Regions from separate parts of the Streptomyces sp. NPDC002889 genome, predicted to be linked through region 1. Evidence: riboswitches for the same ligand, from Rfam matches in the RefSeq annotation. Region 1 holds a riboswitch; each other region holds the start of a gene.
The links. Region 1 has a riboswitch for thiamine pyrophosphate ahead of thiO (glycine oxidase ThiO). Riboswitches for the same ligand answer to the same signal wherever they lie in the genome.
Positions count from the first base shown of each region.

Region 2: linked by a shared signal. The riboswitch ahead of thiC (phosphomethylpyrimidine synthase ThiC) and the one ahead of thiO (glycine oxidase ThiO) in region 1 are both predicted to bind thiamine pyrophosphate.
Region 3: linked by a shared signal. The riboswitch ahead of ACFYWI_RS02365 (thiamine ABC transporter substrate binding subunit) and the one ahead of thiO (glycine oxidase ThiO) in region 1 are both predicted to bind thiamine pyrophosphate.

Region 1 covers NZ_JBIAPT010000003.1:340,911-345,116, forward strand. The annotation lists gene ACFYWI_RS06535 (NAD(P)/FAD-dependent oxidoreductase) at 1-738, opposite strand, end outside; gene ACFYWI_RS06540 (hypothetical protein) at 767-1,120, opposite strand; TPP riboswitch at 1,172-1,284, shown strand; gene thiO (glycine oxidase ThiO) at 1,282-2,439, shown strand; gene thiS (sulfur carrier protein ThiS) at 2,436-2,651, shown strand; gene ACFYWI_RS06555 (thiazole synthase) at 2,657-3,451, shown strand; gene pknB (Stk1 family PASTA domain-containing Ser/Thr kinase) at 3,625-4,206, shown strand, end outside.
Region 2 covers NZ_JBIAPT010000008.1:51,173-55,378, forward strand. The annotation lists gene ACFYWI_RS13655 (hypothetical protein) at 1-41, opposite strand, end outside; gene thiC (phosphomethylpyrimidine synthase ThiC) at 304-2,094, opposite strand; TPP riboswitch at 2,087-2,200, opposite strand; gene ACFYWI_RS13665 (YibE/F family protein) at 2,272-3,621, shown strand; gene ACFYWI_RS13670 (SsgA family sporulation/cell division regulator) at 3,650-4,084, opposite strand.
Region 3 covers NZ_JBIAPT010000001.1:518,645-522,850, reverse strand. The annotation lists gene ACFYWI_RS02370 (ABC transporter permease) at 1-598, opposite strand, end outside; gene ACFYWI_RS02365 (thiamine ABC transporter substrate binding subunit) at 637-1,734, opposite strand; TPP riboswitch at 1,730-1,836, opposite strand; gene rlmN (23S rRNA (adenine(2503)-C(2))-methyltransferase RlmN) at 1,907-3,013, opposite strand; gene ACFYWI_RS02355 (DUF6233 domain-containing protein) at 3,206-3,616, shown strand; gene ACFYWI_RS02350 (hypothetical protein) at 3,643-3,849, shown strand.

The DNA of each region.
Region 1 (4,206 bases):
GAGCACGCCGGTGGCCGGGCGGGCGCCGATACCGACGACGACCGCGCCGGCCGGAATACGGTGCTTGTCGCTCAGCACGACCGAGCCCGGCTCGACCGCGGCCACGCGCGCGCCGGTGAGCAGTTCGACGCCGTACCCGGCGTACCACTCGGCCATCGGGGCGGCCACCTCCGCGGGCAACGCACCGGCCAGCGGCCGCTCGGCCGCTTCGAGGACGGTGACCTCGCAGCCTGCCTCATGGGCGGCGGTCGCGAACTCCGCGCCGATCCATCCGGCACCCACGACCACGATCCGGTGCTGCTCGGCGAGGACGGGACGCAGCCGGGCCGCGTCGTCGAGGGTGCGCAGCAGATGCACCCCGGGCACACCCTCGGTGCCGGGGAGAGTGATCGGCACCGCGCCCGTGGCCAGCACCAGGACGTCGTACGGAACCGGCCCGTCGGCCGTGTCCAGTTCGTGCGCCGCAGGGCGTACGCCGGTCACCTCCACGCCGAGGAGCAGCTCGACGTCGAGCGCCTCGAAGTCGATGTCGAAGGCCGAGCCCTCGGCCGTGCCGAGCAGGACCGCCTTGGAGAGCGGGGGCCTGTCGTAGGGCTGGTGGGGTTCGGCGCCGATGAGGGTGACCGGGCCGGTGAAGCCCGCCTCGCGCAGGGCCACCGCGGTCTGGACGCCTGCCATGCCCGCGCCGACGACCACCACGCGCCGTACGCCCTGGGCTGTCTGCTGCTGTTCGCTCACCCGGCAACCTTACGTACCTGACGATTCGTCAGGAAGGTTCTCGCGGCGGGACCTGCTCGACAGCACTCGTCCCGCTGCCCTCCTGCGACTCCCACTCCCACGACTCCTCGAGCCGGACCCGCCCGTCCGCCAGCTCGAGGACGGTCGAGACACAGTGCCCCGACGACGTTCCGCCATCGGTCTTCAGCTGCACATAACGGAAGTCCAGCCGGTCGCCCTCCCTGGTACCCACCAGGCGCCCGTGGACCACGTCACCGCCCTCGTACTCGGCCCAGATCCGGCCCTGTTCCTCGTGGTACGTGAACCGGGTCCGGGTGCCGACCTGGCCCGGGGACTGGCCCGCCACGGGTGCCAGCACGAGTCCGTCGAGCGACCTTGCCACAGCTGCGGCTCCCTTACTGCGCGTTGGGACGTGGCGTTAGGGTGGCCACCGTAAGGCACTCGCGGGAGTCCGGACGCACCGGGCTGAGAGGGAGGCTGGCCGGCCTCCGACCGTACGAACCTGATCCGGGTCATGCCGGCGAAGGGAGGGGCTGGACGCCCATGTCTCGTTCACCAGACGTCCTCGTCATCGGGGGCGGAATCATCGGCCTGGTCACGGCCTGGCGTGCGGCGCAGCGCGGGCTGCGCGTGACCGTCGCGGATCCCGATCCCGGCGGCGGAGCCGCACAGGTCGCGGCCGGCATGCTCGCCGCCGTCACCGAACTCCACTACGGAGAGCAGACCCTGCTCGCCCTCAATCTCGAATCCGCCCGCCGCTACCCCGCGTTCGTGGCCGAGCTCCAGGACGCCAGCGGCGAGCGGCTCGGCTACCGGGCCTGCGGCACACTCGCCGTCGCGCTCGACGCCGACGACCGCGCGCATCTGCGGGAACTGCACGCCCTGCAGCGCCGGTCGGGCCTGGAGTCGGAGTGGCTGACGGGCCGTGAATGCCGCCGTCTGGAGCCCATGCTCGCGCCCGGCGTACGCGGCGGCCTGCGGGTCGACGGCGACCACCAGGTCGACCCGCGGCGGCTGGCCGGCGCGCTGGTCGTGGCCTGCGAACGGGCCGGAGTGGAGCTGCGCCGCACCTGGGCGCAGCGGCTCGTCGTGGCGGGCGGAAGGGCCACGGGAGCGGTGCTCGCCGACGGCGGGGAGAGTGCCGCGGGCCAGGTGGTACTGGCCGGAGGCAGCCTGAGCGGCCGGCTCGACGGCGTACCCGACGAGGTGCTGCCACCGGTGCGGCCGGTGAAGGGCCAGGTGCTGCGGCTGACCGTGCCCCGCCCGTACGCACCGTTCCTGTCACGCACCGTGCGTGCCGTCGTGCGCGGCAGCCACGTCTACCTGGTGCCGCGCGAGAACGGCGAGCTGGTGGTCGGCGCGACCAGCGAGGAACTCGGCTGGGACATCACGGTCACCGCGGGCGGGGTGTACGAGCTGCTGCGCGACGCGCACGAACTGGTGCCGGGAATCACCGAGCTGCCGCTCACCGAGACACGTGCCGGGCTGCGCCCCGGTTCCCCCGACAACGCGCCGCTGCTGGGCCCCACCGCGCTGCCCGGGCTGCTGCTGGCCACCGGCCACCACCGCAACGGGGTGCTGCTCACGCCCGTGACCGGCGATGTGCTCTCCGCCGTCCTGGCGACCGGCGAACTGCCCGACGAGGCCCGCCCCTTCACCCCCCTCCGCTTCTCCGCCGTCCCCCAGGAGCAGGTCGCATGAACAGGTGCGTACTGAACATCCGCGTCAACGGCGAGACACGCGAGCTCGCCGCGGGCACCACCCTGGAGGCGCTGGTCACCACGCTGACGGCGGCCCCGTCCGGCATCGCCGCCGCCGTCAACGAGAGTGTCGTCCCGCGCAGCCGGTGGGCCGGCACCCGGCTCGGCGACGGCGACCGCGTCGAGGTCCTCACCGCCGTGCAGGGAGGCTGACCGCCATGGCCGACGACCGTCTCACCATCGGCGGCACCACCTTCACCTCACGCCTGATCATGGGCACGGGCGGTGCGCCCAGCCTCGACGTGCTCGAACGCTCCCTGGTCGCGAGCGGCACCGAGCTCACCACCGTCGCGATGCGCCGCCTGGACCCGGCCGTCCAGGGCTCGGTGCTGTCCGTCCTGACCAGGCTCGGCATCCAGGTACTGCCGAACACGGCGGGCTGTTTCACCGCCGGTGAGGCGGTGCTCACGGCGCGCCTCGCCAGGGAGGCCCTCGGCACCGACTGGATCAAGCTCGAGGTGGTCGCGGACGAGCGCACCCTGCTGCCCGATCCCATCGAGCTGCTGGACGCGGCCGAGATCCTGGTCGACGACGGCTTCACGGTGCTGCCGTACACCAACGACGATCCGGTGCTTGCCCGCAAGCTCGAGGACGTGGGCTGCGCGGCGATCATGCCGCTGGGCTCGCCGATCGGATCCGGTCTCGGCATCCGCAATCCGCACAACTTCCAGCTGATCGTCGACCAGGCACGGGTCCCGGTGGTGCTCGACGCGGGCGCGGGCACGGCGTCGGACGCGGCGCTGGCGATGGAGCTGGGATGCGCGGCGGTGATGCTCGCCTCGGCGGTCACACGCGCGCAGGAGCCGGTGCTGATGGCCGAGGCGATGCGGCACGCGGTGGAGGCGGGGCGTCTGGCCCGGCGGGCGGGCCGTATTCCGCGCCGTCACTTCGCCCATCCGTCGTCGCCCGACGAGGGCCGCGCGGTCCTGGACCCGGAGCGGCCGGCGTTCTGAGACTCGGGCGGGGCGCCGGCCCGCGGCCGTTTCCCCACCGGTGGCCCCATGCCCGGCGGGGCAGGGGCAAGCGTGAGGAAAGCCACACCCGCTGTCACAGCTCGGCTTCAGTACCGCTGCGGACCTGACCGACCCGTGAGCCCCTGTCCGTCACGGCTCGTAGACTCAGCGGCGTGGATACGACCCTTCAGGACCCCCTCGTCGGGCAGGTGCTCGACGGCCGCTACCGAGTCGATGAGCGCATCGCCGTCGGCGGCATGGCCACGGTCTACCGGGCCGTCGACACCCGCCTCGACCGCGTGCTCGCGCTCAAGGTGATGCATCCCGCCCTCGCCACCGACGCCTCCTTCGTGGAGCGCTTCATCCGCGAGGCCAAGTCGGTGGCGCGGCTGGCGCACCCCAATGTGGTGGGGGTTTTCGACCAAGGGGCCGAGGGCGCGTACGTCTATCTGGCGATGGAGTACGTGGCCGGCTGCACCCTGCGCGATGTACTGCGTGAGCGCGGGGCGCTCCAGCCGCGGGCCGCCCTCGACATCCTGGAGCCCGTGCTCGCGGCGCTCGGCGCCGCGCACCTGGCAGGGTTCGTGCACCGGGACATGAAGCCCGAGAACGTGCTGATAGGTGACGACGGACGGGTGAAGGTCGCGGACTTCGGTCTCGTACGGGCCGTCGGCTCGGTGACGAACACCTCCGGCACGGTCCTCGGTACGGTCTCGTATCTGGCTCCCGAGCAGATCGAGCACGGCACGGCCGAC
Region 2 (4,206 bases), on a different contig from region 1:
CCGGGGATAAAGGCCCACTGCGCTGCATCAGCGCCGGCCACACGCCAGGCAGTAAGGGCGGGCGAGTTCTGTGCTCTCGTCATAGTCCAACAACGACCGCATCCATAACCCTGGTGCGCGGCAACCGGGTGATGTCATTACGCCGAATAGGCGATTTCTCCAGGCATTCCATCGCTTTGTACGAAGAGAGCGTCGGTCGGCAACCTCTAGCGGCAGGGTGGACCTGAGCGGTGGGACGAGGCACGCTCCCGGATCCGCAGGGATCGGGAGCGTGCGCGCGCCGAAACGCTGGGCTGCCGGGGGTTACTCGGCGAGAGGAAGGTAGATCCGGTTCCCCTGTGCGGCGAACTCGGCCGACTTGGCCATCATCCCGGCGTGGATGTCGTCAGGGCTGGTCACCCCGTCGTCACCGCCGAACTGCTCTGCGATGCTTCGACTGATCTTCATCGAGCAGAACTTCGGACCGCACATGGAGCAGAAGTGCGCGGTCTTCGCCGGTTCGGCCGGCAGCGTCTCGTCGTGGAACTCCCGTGCCGTGTCCGGGTCGAGTGCCAGATTGAACTGGTCCTCCCACCGGAACTCGAACCGGGCGTCCGACAGCGCGTCGTCCCACTCCTGTGCCCCCGGGTGCCCCTTGGCCAGGTCCGCCGCATGTGCCGCGATCTTGTACGTGATGACGCCGGTCTTCACATCGTCCCGGTTGGGCAGGCCCAGGTGCTCCTTGGGCGTGACGTAGCAGAGCATCGCGGTGCCCCACCAGGCGATCATCGCCGCACCGATGCCTGAGGTGATGTGGTCGTAGGCGGGCGCCACATCGGTCGTCAGGGGCCCCAGGGTGTAGAAGGGCGCCTCCTCGCAGATCTCCTGCTGAAGGTCGATGTTCTCCTTGATCTTGTGCATCGGGACATGTCCCGGACCCTCGATCATCGTCTGCACGTTGTACCGCTTGGCGATCGAGTTGAGCTCCCCCAGCGTCCGCAGTTCCGCGAACTGCGCCTCGTCGTTGGCATCCGCGATAGAACCGGGGCGCAGACCGTCACCGAGGGAGTAGGTCACGTCGTACGAGGCGAGGATCTCGCAGAGCTCCTCGAAGTTCTCGTACAGGAACGACTCCTTGTGGTGCGCCAGACACCAGGCCGCCATGATTGAGCCGCCGCGGGAGACGATCCCTGTCTTGCGGCGCGCGGTCAGCGGGACGTACCGCAGCAGCACGCCCGCGTGGACCGTCATGTAGTCGACGCCCTGCTCCGCCTGCTCGATGACAGTGTCCTTGTAGATCTCCCAGGACAGCTCCTCGGCCTTGCCGTCGACCTTCTCGAGGGCCTGGTAGAGCGGCACCGTGCCGATCGGGACGGGGGAGTTGCGCAGCACCCACTCGCGCGTGGTGTGGATGTTGCGGCCGGTGGACAGGTCCATCACCGTGTCGGCGCCCCAACGCGTCGCCCAGGTCATCTTCTCGACCTCCTCCTCGATGGAGGAGGTGACCGCGGAGTTGCCGATGTTGGCGTTGACCTTCACCAGGAACCGCTTGCCGATGATCATCGGCTCGATCTCCGGATGGTTCACATTCGCCGGGAGGACGGCCCGGCCTGCCGCGATCTCCTCACGCACCACCTCGGGCGAGACGTTCTCGCGGATGGCGACGTACTCCATCTCCGGCGTGATCTCGCCCCGGCGCGCATACGCGAGCTGCGTCACCGCCTGCCCGTCGCGGCCCCTGCGCGGCTGACGCGGACGGCCCGGGAAGACCGCGTCGAGATTGCGCAGCCCTCCGCGCGGCGAAGTGTGCTTGATCCCGTCGTCCTCGGGGCGGACCGGGCGGCCCGCGTACTCCTCGGTGTCACCGCGGCCGATGATCCAGTTCTCCCGCACCGGCGACAGCCCACGGCGGACATCGGTCTCCACGGCGGGATCGGTGTACGGACCGGACGTGTCGTACAGCGTCACGTCCTTGCCATTGGTGAGGTGCACTGTGCGCACCGGCACCAGGAGATCGGGGCGCGAGCCCTCGACGTATCCCTTGTGCCAGCCGATGGACTTCCCGGCCTCGTCGATCTGCGTCAAGGCAGGCGTGCGTGCGTCCGATACGGTCATGAGACCTACTCCCTACGCCGGCATTACCCGGTAACAGGTTCGGCGGTCGGCGCAGCTTCGTCAGCGCCCTCTCAGCCCGGTGCTCCGAGCTCCCGCGTGTGCAAAGGTCCCACCACGCTAGCGTCACATCTGGCGTGCTGAACAGTGGGCCCCTCTCGTTCTTGCGATGATCGGCCCGTGACCTCATCGCCGCACACCCCCGAGCCGCAGGGCCACGCCCCTGGCCATACGCACAGTCACGGGCCCGCAGCGCCCGTCTCGCAGCATCTTCGCAAGGTCATCGCCGCGGTACTGATCCCGTTCGCCACAGCGGTGTTCGTCGGCCTCGTCGTGCTGTGGCCGGGCGGAGTGCCGGGTCATGAGCGCACCGGTGTGGGCTTCGACCGGCAGACCGAGCAGGGCAAGGTGGTCAAGGTCGAGCAGGTCGACTGCAAGGACGTGAACGTCGGCCAGGTTCCACCCACCGGCGACACCTCGACGCCCGAGGGACGCAAGGCTGTGGAGGCGCAGCAGGGCAGTTGCGGCAAGGCCACCGTCGAGGTCACCAGCGGCAAGGACAAGGGCCGTACCTTCACCGAGATCGTCCAGCCGGACGCGCCGCGGCAACTGCACGAGGGCCAGGGAGTGGTGGTGGCCTACGCACCCGATGCGCCGCCAGATCTCCAGTACTCGGTGACCGACGTCGACCGTGGGCTGCCGATGATGGTGCTGGCCGGGATCTTCGCCCTGGCAGTGGTGCTGGTGGGGCGGATGCGGGGCGTGATGGCACTGATCTCGCTCGTCATCTCGTTCGCCGTGCTGACCCTGTTCATCCTGCCCGCGATCCTCCAGGGGTCCAATCCGCTGATCGTCGCGGTCGTCGGGGCCAGCGCCATCATGCTGATCGCGCTCTACATGTGCCACGGGCTGACCGCACGCACCTCGGTCGCGGTGATCGGCACGCTCATCTCACTGCTGCTGATCGGGCTGCTCGGATCGCTGTTCATCGACTGGGCGTTCCTGAGCGGGAACACGGACGACTACACGGGCCTGATCCATGGCCTGTATCCGGACATCGACATGAGCGGTCTGCTGCTCGCCGGCATCATCATCGGCTCGCTCGGTGTGCTCGACGATGTGACGGTCACCCAGACGTCTGCGGTCTGGGAACTCCATCAGGCCGATCCGGCCATGGGCTCGCGCGCTCTCTACCGGGCGGGCATCCGCATCGGCCGCGACCACATCGCGTCCGTCGTCAACACGCTCGTACTCGCCTATGCGGGCGCGGCGTTGCCCTTGCTGCTGCTCTTCTCGATCGCAGAGTCCAGCGTGGGCACCGTGGCCAACAGCGAGGTGGTCGCGCAGGAAATCGTGCGGACCCTGGTGGGGTCGATCGGTCTGGTCGCCTCCGTCCCCGTGACCACGGCGCTCGCGGCGCTGGTGGTTTCCGCCGACCGGCCCGCAGCCGCGGCAGCGCAGACCGGATCGCCCGCTGCGCTGGGCGGATCGCCGGGACACGGCGGCCGGGGCCGGCGGCGCAAGAAGTAACCGCGGGCGGTCATGAGTACGGCTCGGGTCAGCCGGCGCTCTCCTCGGCAAGGATGCGCCCGAGCTCCGCCTCCAGACTGTCCTCGAAGTCGCTGAGCGTGCGCTCCCGGCCGAGGGGAACCAGCTTGTCCGTACGGTCCAGGAACGCCACGAGCGGTGCCGCGCCCGCCCGGAACAGCGCCGAGTCGCTCCCGACCCGGAGCCGGATCCTGACGTCGGACAGGCCCTCGGGCTCGGCCGGCGCGATGTGCACATCGCCGTCCCCGCTGGGCCGGTTGATCCCGTCGAGCAGCAATTCACGCCCGAATGCCCAGGTCACCGGCGCATCACCGGGCAGGTGGAACGTCATCCGCACCGCATAGGGGTCCCCCATCTCGTAGTTGAGCTCCACCGGGATCCGGAAGGAGAGCTCCTCGGAGACAAGGAAACTCATCAAGACCTCGGCCTGGACCGACTCGCGCATCACATACCTCGCAGGTGATGAAGCTGAATGAACCGTGCTGACAAAGCAGGAAAACGGCCAGGAACGATCCCCGTTGGCCCTCTTGACGCAAGCGTGGTGGAAGCGCTAGCAGATCACAAGGA
Region 3 (4,206 bases), on a different contig from region 1:
CCACACCGAACGAGGTGAAGGTGAACAGGAAGACCATCAGAGCGGCGGCTGCCACGGAAGGGCCCAGCGCCGGCAGCGTCACGCTGCGCCAGGCCGCGAAGCGTCCGGCGCCGAGCACCCGGGCGGCCTCCTCCTGGCGCGGGTCGAGCTGGGACCAGAGGCCGCCCACGGTCCGTACGACGACCGCATAGTTGAAGAAGACATGCGCGAGCAGGATCGCCCAGACAGTGGTGTCGAGGCGTACGCCCCAGAGTTCGTCGAGCAGCCCGCCGCGTCCGAGCAGCGCCAGGAACGCCGTACCGACGACGACCGTCGGCAACACGAACGGAACCGTGACCACGGCCCGCAGCACCCGCTTGCCGGGGAAGTCGAGACGGGCGAAGACATAGGCGCCGGGCAGTGCGATCAGCAGGGTGAGCGCGGTGGAGGCGAACGCCTGCCAGGTGGTGAACCACAGCACGCGCAGCAGTTCGGGGCGGCCGAGTACCTCGCCGATCCGCCCGAACTGCCATACCCCGTCGGCCTTCAGCCCGCGTCCGACGATCGCGGCGACGGGGTAGGCGAAGAAGAGTGCGAAGAACGCGACGGGCCCGGCCAGCAGAGCCAGCCGCGCCGCGTTCCCGCGTACGGTTCCGCTTACTTCAGGACGAGCGAGGACCACGACTGGACCCACTGCTCACGGTTCTTGGCGATCGTGTCGGGGGCGACGGTCGCCGGCTTGTCGACGACCACTCCGTGCTCGGTGAACAGGGCGGGCAGCTTCGCGTCCTTGACCACCGGGTTCACGAACATGTTGAGCGGCATGTCCTCCTGGAACCGCTTGCTGACCAGGAAGTCCAGCAGGGCCTTGCCGCCCGCCTCGTTCTTCGCACCCTTCAGCAGACCGGCGAACTCGATCTGGCGGAAGCAGGTGCCGGTCGCCACCCCGGTCGGTGCCTCGGCAGGCTTCGGGTCGGCGTAGAGCACCTCGACCGGCGGGCTGGAGGCGTACGAGACGACGAGCGGGCGCTCCGCCTTGGCCTTCTTGCCGCCGGCGGATCCGGAGAACTCCTCGTTGTACGCCTGCTCCCAGCCGTCGACGACCTTGACCCCGTTGCTCTCGAGCTTCTTCCAGTAGCTCTGCCAGCCGTCCTCTCCGTACGTGGCGACCGAGCCGAGCAGGAAGCCGAGGCCGGGCGACGAGGTGGCCGCGTTCTCGACGACGAGCAGGTTCTTGTAGGCCGGCTTGGCGAGGTCGTCGAACGTCCGCGGCGGCGCGAGCTTCTTGTCGGCGAAGTACTTCTTGTCGTAGTTCACGCAGATGTCGCCGGTGTCGACGGGGGTGACGCGGTGCTTGTCCTTGTCGAGCTGCACCTCGCCCGCGACCTGGTCCAGGCCCTTGGCCTCGTACGGCGTGAACAGGTCGTTGTCGAGCGCGCGCGACAGGAGGGTGTTGTCCACGCCGAAGAAGACGTCGCCCTGCGGGGAGCCCTTGGTGAGGATCTCCTTGTTGAGGGCCGCCCCCGCGTCCCCGCTCTTGAGCACCTTGACCGTGTAACCGGTCTGCTGGGTGAACTCCTTCAGTACGGCCTCCGAGGCCGCGAACGAGTCATGGCTGACCAGCGTCACGGTCTTGGACTTGCCCTCGCCGGCGTCCGACGAGTCCTTGGCCTCCCCGCCGCAGGCGGCGAGGCCGGCGACGCCAAGGGCACCGACGAGTGCGGTGCCGACGGCACGGCGAAGCTGGCTGTTCATGATGGTGCTGACTCCCTACGCCGGTATGACCCGGATCAGGTCCGAGGGTCTGCGGCCGCGTGCCGCACTCTCAGCGCTGTGTGCGCTCCCCTGTCGGAATGTTCATTGTTCATTTGTGCGAATGCACGGGCACACTATCAGCCATGGCCGACGGGCCCTCCCGACGCCCGGATCAGCGCTCGGACGCCGCCAGCTGTCCGCACGCCCCGTCGATCTCCTGGCCACGGGTGTCCCGGACGGTGACCGGCACGCCATGGGCCGCGATGGCCTCGACGAACGCCTTCTCGTCCTCGGGGCGCGACGCCGTCCACTTCGACCCCGGGGTCGGGTTGAGCGGAATCAGGTTCACATGGACCCGCTTGCCCTTGAGCAGACGGCCGAGCAGATCGCCGCGCCACGCCTGATCGTTGATGTCGCGGATCAGCGCGTACTCGATGGAGATCCGGCGGCCGGACTTGTCCGCGTACTCCCACGCGGCGTCGAGGACCTCGCGGACCTTCCAGCGGGTGTTGACCGGAACCAGGGTGTCACGCAGCTCGTCGTCGGGGGCGTGCAACGAGACGGCGAGGCGGCACTTGAAGCCCTCGTCGGCGAAGCGCAGCATGGCCGGGACCAGACCGACGGTGGAGACGGTGATCCCGCGCTGGGAGAGGCCGAGGCCGTCCGGCTCGGGGTCGGTGAGACGGCGGACGGCGCCGACGACCCGCTTGTAGTTGGCCAGCGGCTCGCCCATGCCCATGAAGACGATGTTGGACAGCCTGGCCGGACCGCCGGGCACCTCTCCGTCGCGCAGAGCGCGCATACCGTCGACGATCTGGTGCACGATCTCGGCGGTCGACAGATTGCGGTCGAGGCCCGCCTGTCCCGTCGCGCAGAACGGGCAGTTCATCCCGCAGCCCGCCTGGGAGGAGATGCACATCGTGACCCGGTCGGGATAGCGCATCAGCACGGACTCGACGAGGGTCCCGTCGTGCAGTCGCCACAGCGTCTTGCGGGTGGTGTCGGCGTCGCACGAGATGTGCCGTACGACGGCCATGAGGTCGGGAAGCAGCTCGCTGGCGAGCTTCTCGCGCGCGGCGGCGGGGATGTCGGTCCACTGGGCCGGGTCATGGGCGTATCGCGCGAAGTAGTGCTGCGAGAGCTGCTTGGCGCGGAACGGCTTCTCGCCGATCGCGGCCACGGCGTCCTTGCGCTCGGCTGGTGTGAGGTCGGCAAGGTGCCGCGGGGGCTTCTTGGCTCCGCGGGGGGCGACGAAAGTGAGTTCTCCGGGCTTCGGCATGGTCTTATCAGTGTCGCAGACGGAATCTCATGACCTGCGGGCCTTGACGCCCGGAGTGGGCATTGACAGTCGTTGGTGGTCACTGCCAGGCACCCTCGGACGGCCCACAGGCGGCCCAGCCCGGAGTGCGTTCTAGCTGGCCAGCAAGCCAAGGAGAAGCGCGAACGACACCGCTGGAGCCGTGGACCACGCATGGCGAACCTCTCCCCCGCGTGTGGTCTCTCTGCCGAACCAGGGCTTCCGGGATCTAGACTCGAACATGTGTCCGAACAAGTTCCTCGCCTGGAGCGCCTCCGCAGCGTCCGCCAGTGGCTCGCGTGGCAGCTGCGCCGCACTGACGAATCCATCGCAGAGCTCGAGCGTCAGGAGGCAGCCGCTGAGCGTGCGGCACGCACCCTGCCGCCGCGAGAGCCGGAGTGGAAGCTTTCGATGCTACGAGGAGGTGGCAAACCCAGCCCGGACGCGGTGCACACGAGCGACTGCGGCATGGCCGGCAACCCCACGAAGCGGCTGACCCGTGAGCAGGCGCTTAGCGCGCTTACACAGGACGGCATCACGGCGTGCCCGTACTGCCGGCCAGACACGGACCTCGGTGTGCTGTGAACCGGGAACCGTCGCAGCCTGAGGGCATGGGCCCAACACCGATCGTTGTGCACCGGGCGACTGTGAACGGCGGCCGGCGGGTGACGGTCCGCGGCCAGATAGTGGGCCTCGCCCACAGTGACGCCGACCTGATCGAGTTCCTGCGGCGAGCGGGCCTGGCGGACGCGTGGGAGGCACTGGACGATCCGCGATGGGTGGAGTGGCGGGGCGGTCGGCCGTACGACCTGGCTTAACCGGGAAGCGGCACCCCTCCCGACTGTGCCTCTTGTTGCGCAGGAACTTGTGCGGCCCCTGCCGCGCCTTGGAAGGCCCGCTCCGAAGCCCTCGCGGCCAGTAGCGGGAGGGTTGTCGGTGGTCGTTGTTGGTCGCTCCGGGCCACTGTTCGACGGCCCACAGACGGCCCGAGGGGCATGGAGACACGCGGCTCCGGATGGCGTGGCCGGACTGGCGAGCCACCCCGGTCGGGATGGCCTGGCCTGTCCTGCAGGTGCTGAGCCCCTGGGATCGATGTCCTGGCTGCGGACCCGAAACTTCAACTTCGGAATGGTGAGAGGCGCCTCAAGCGGGCGCGCAACGGTCTATCGGCCACA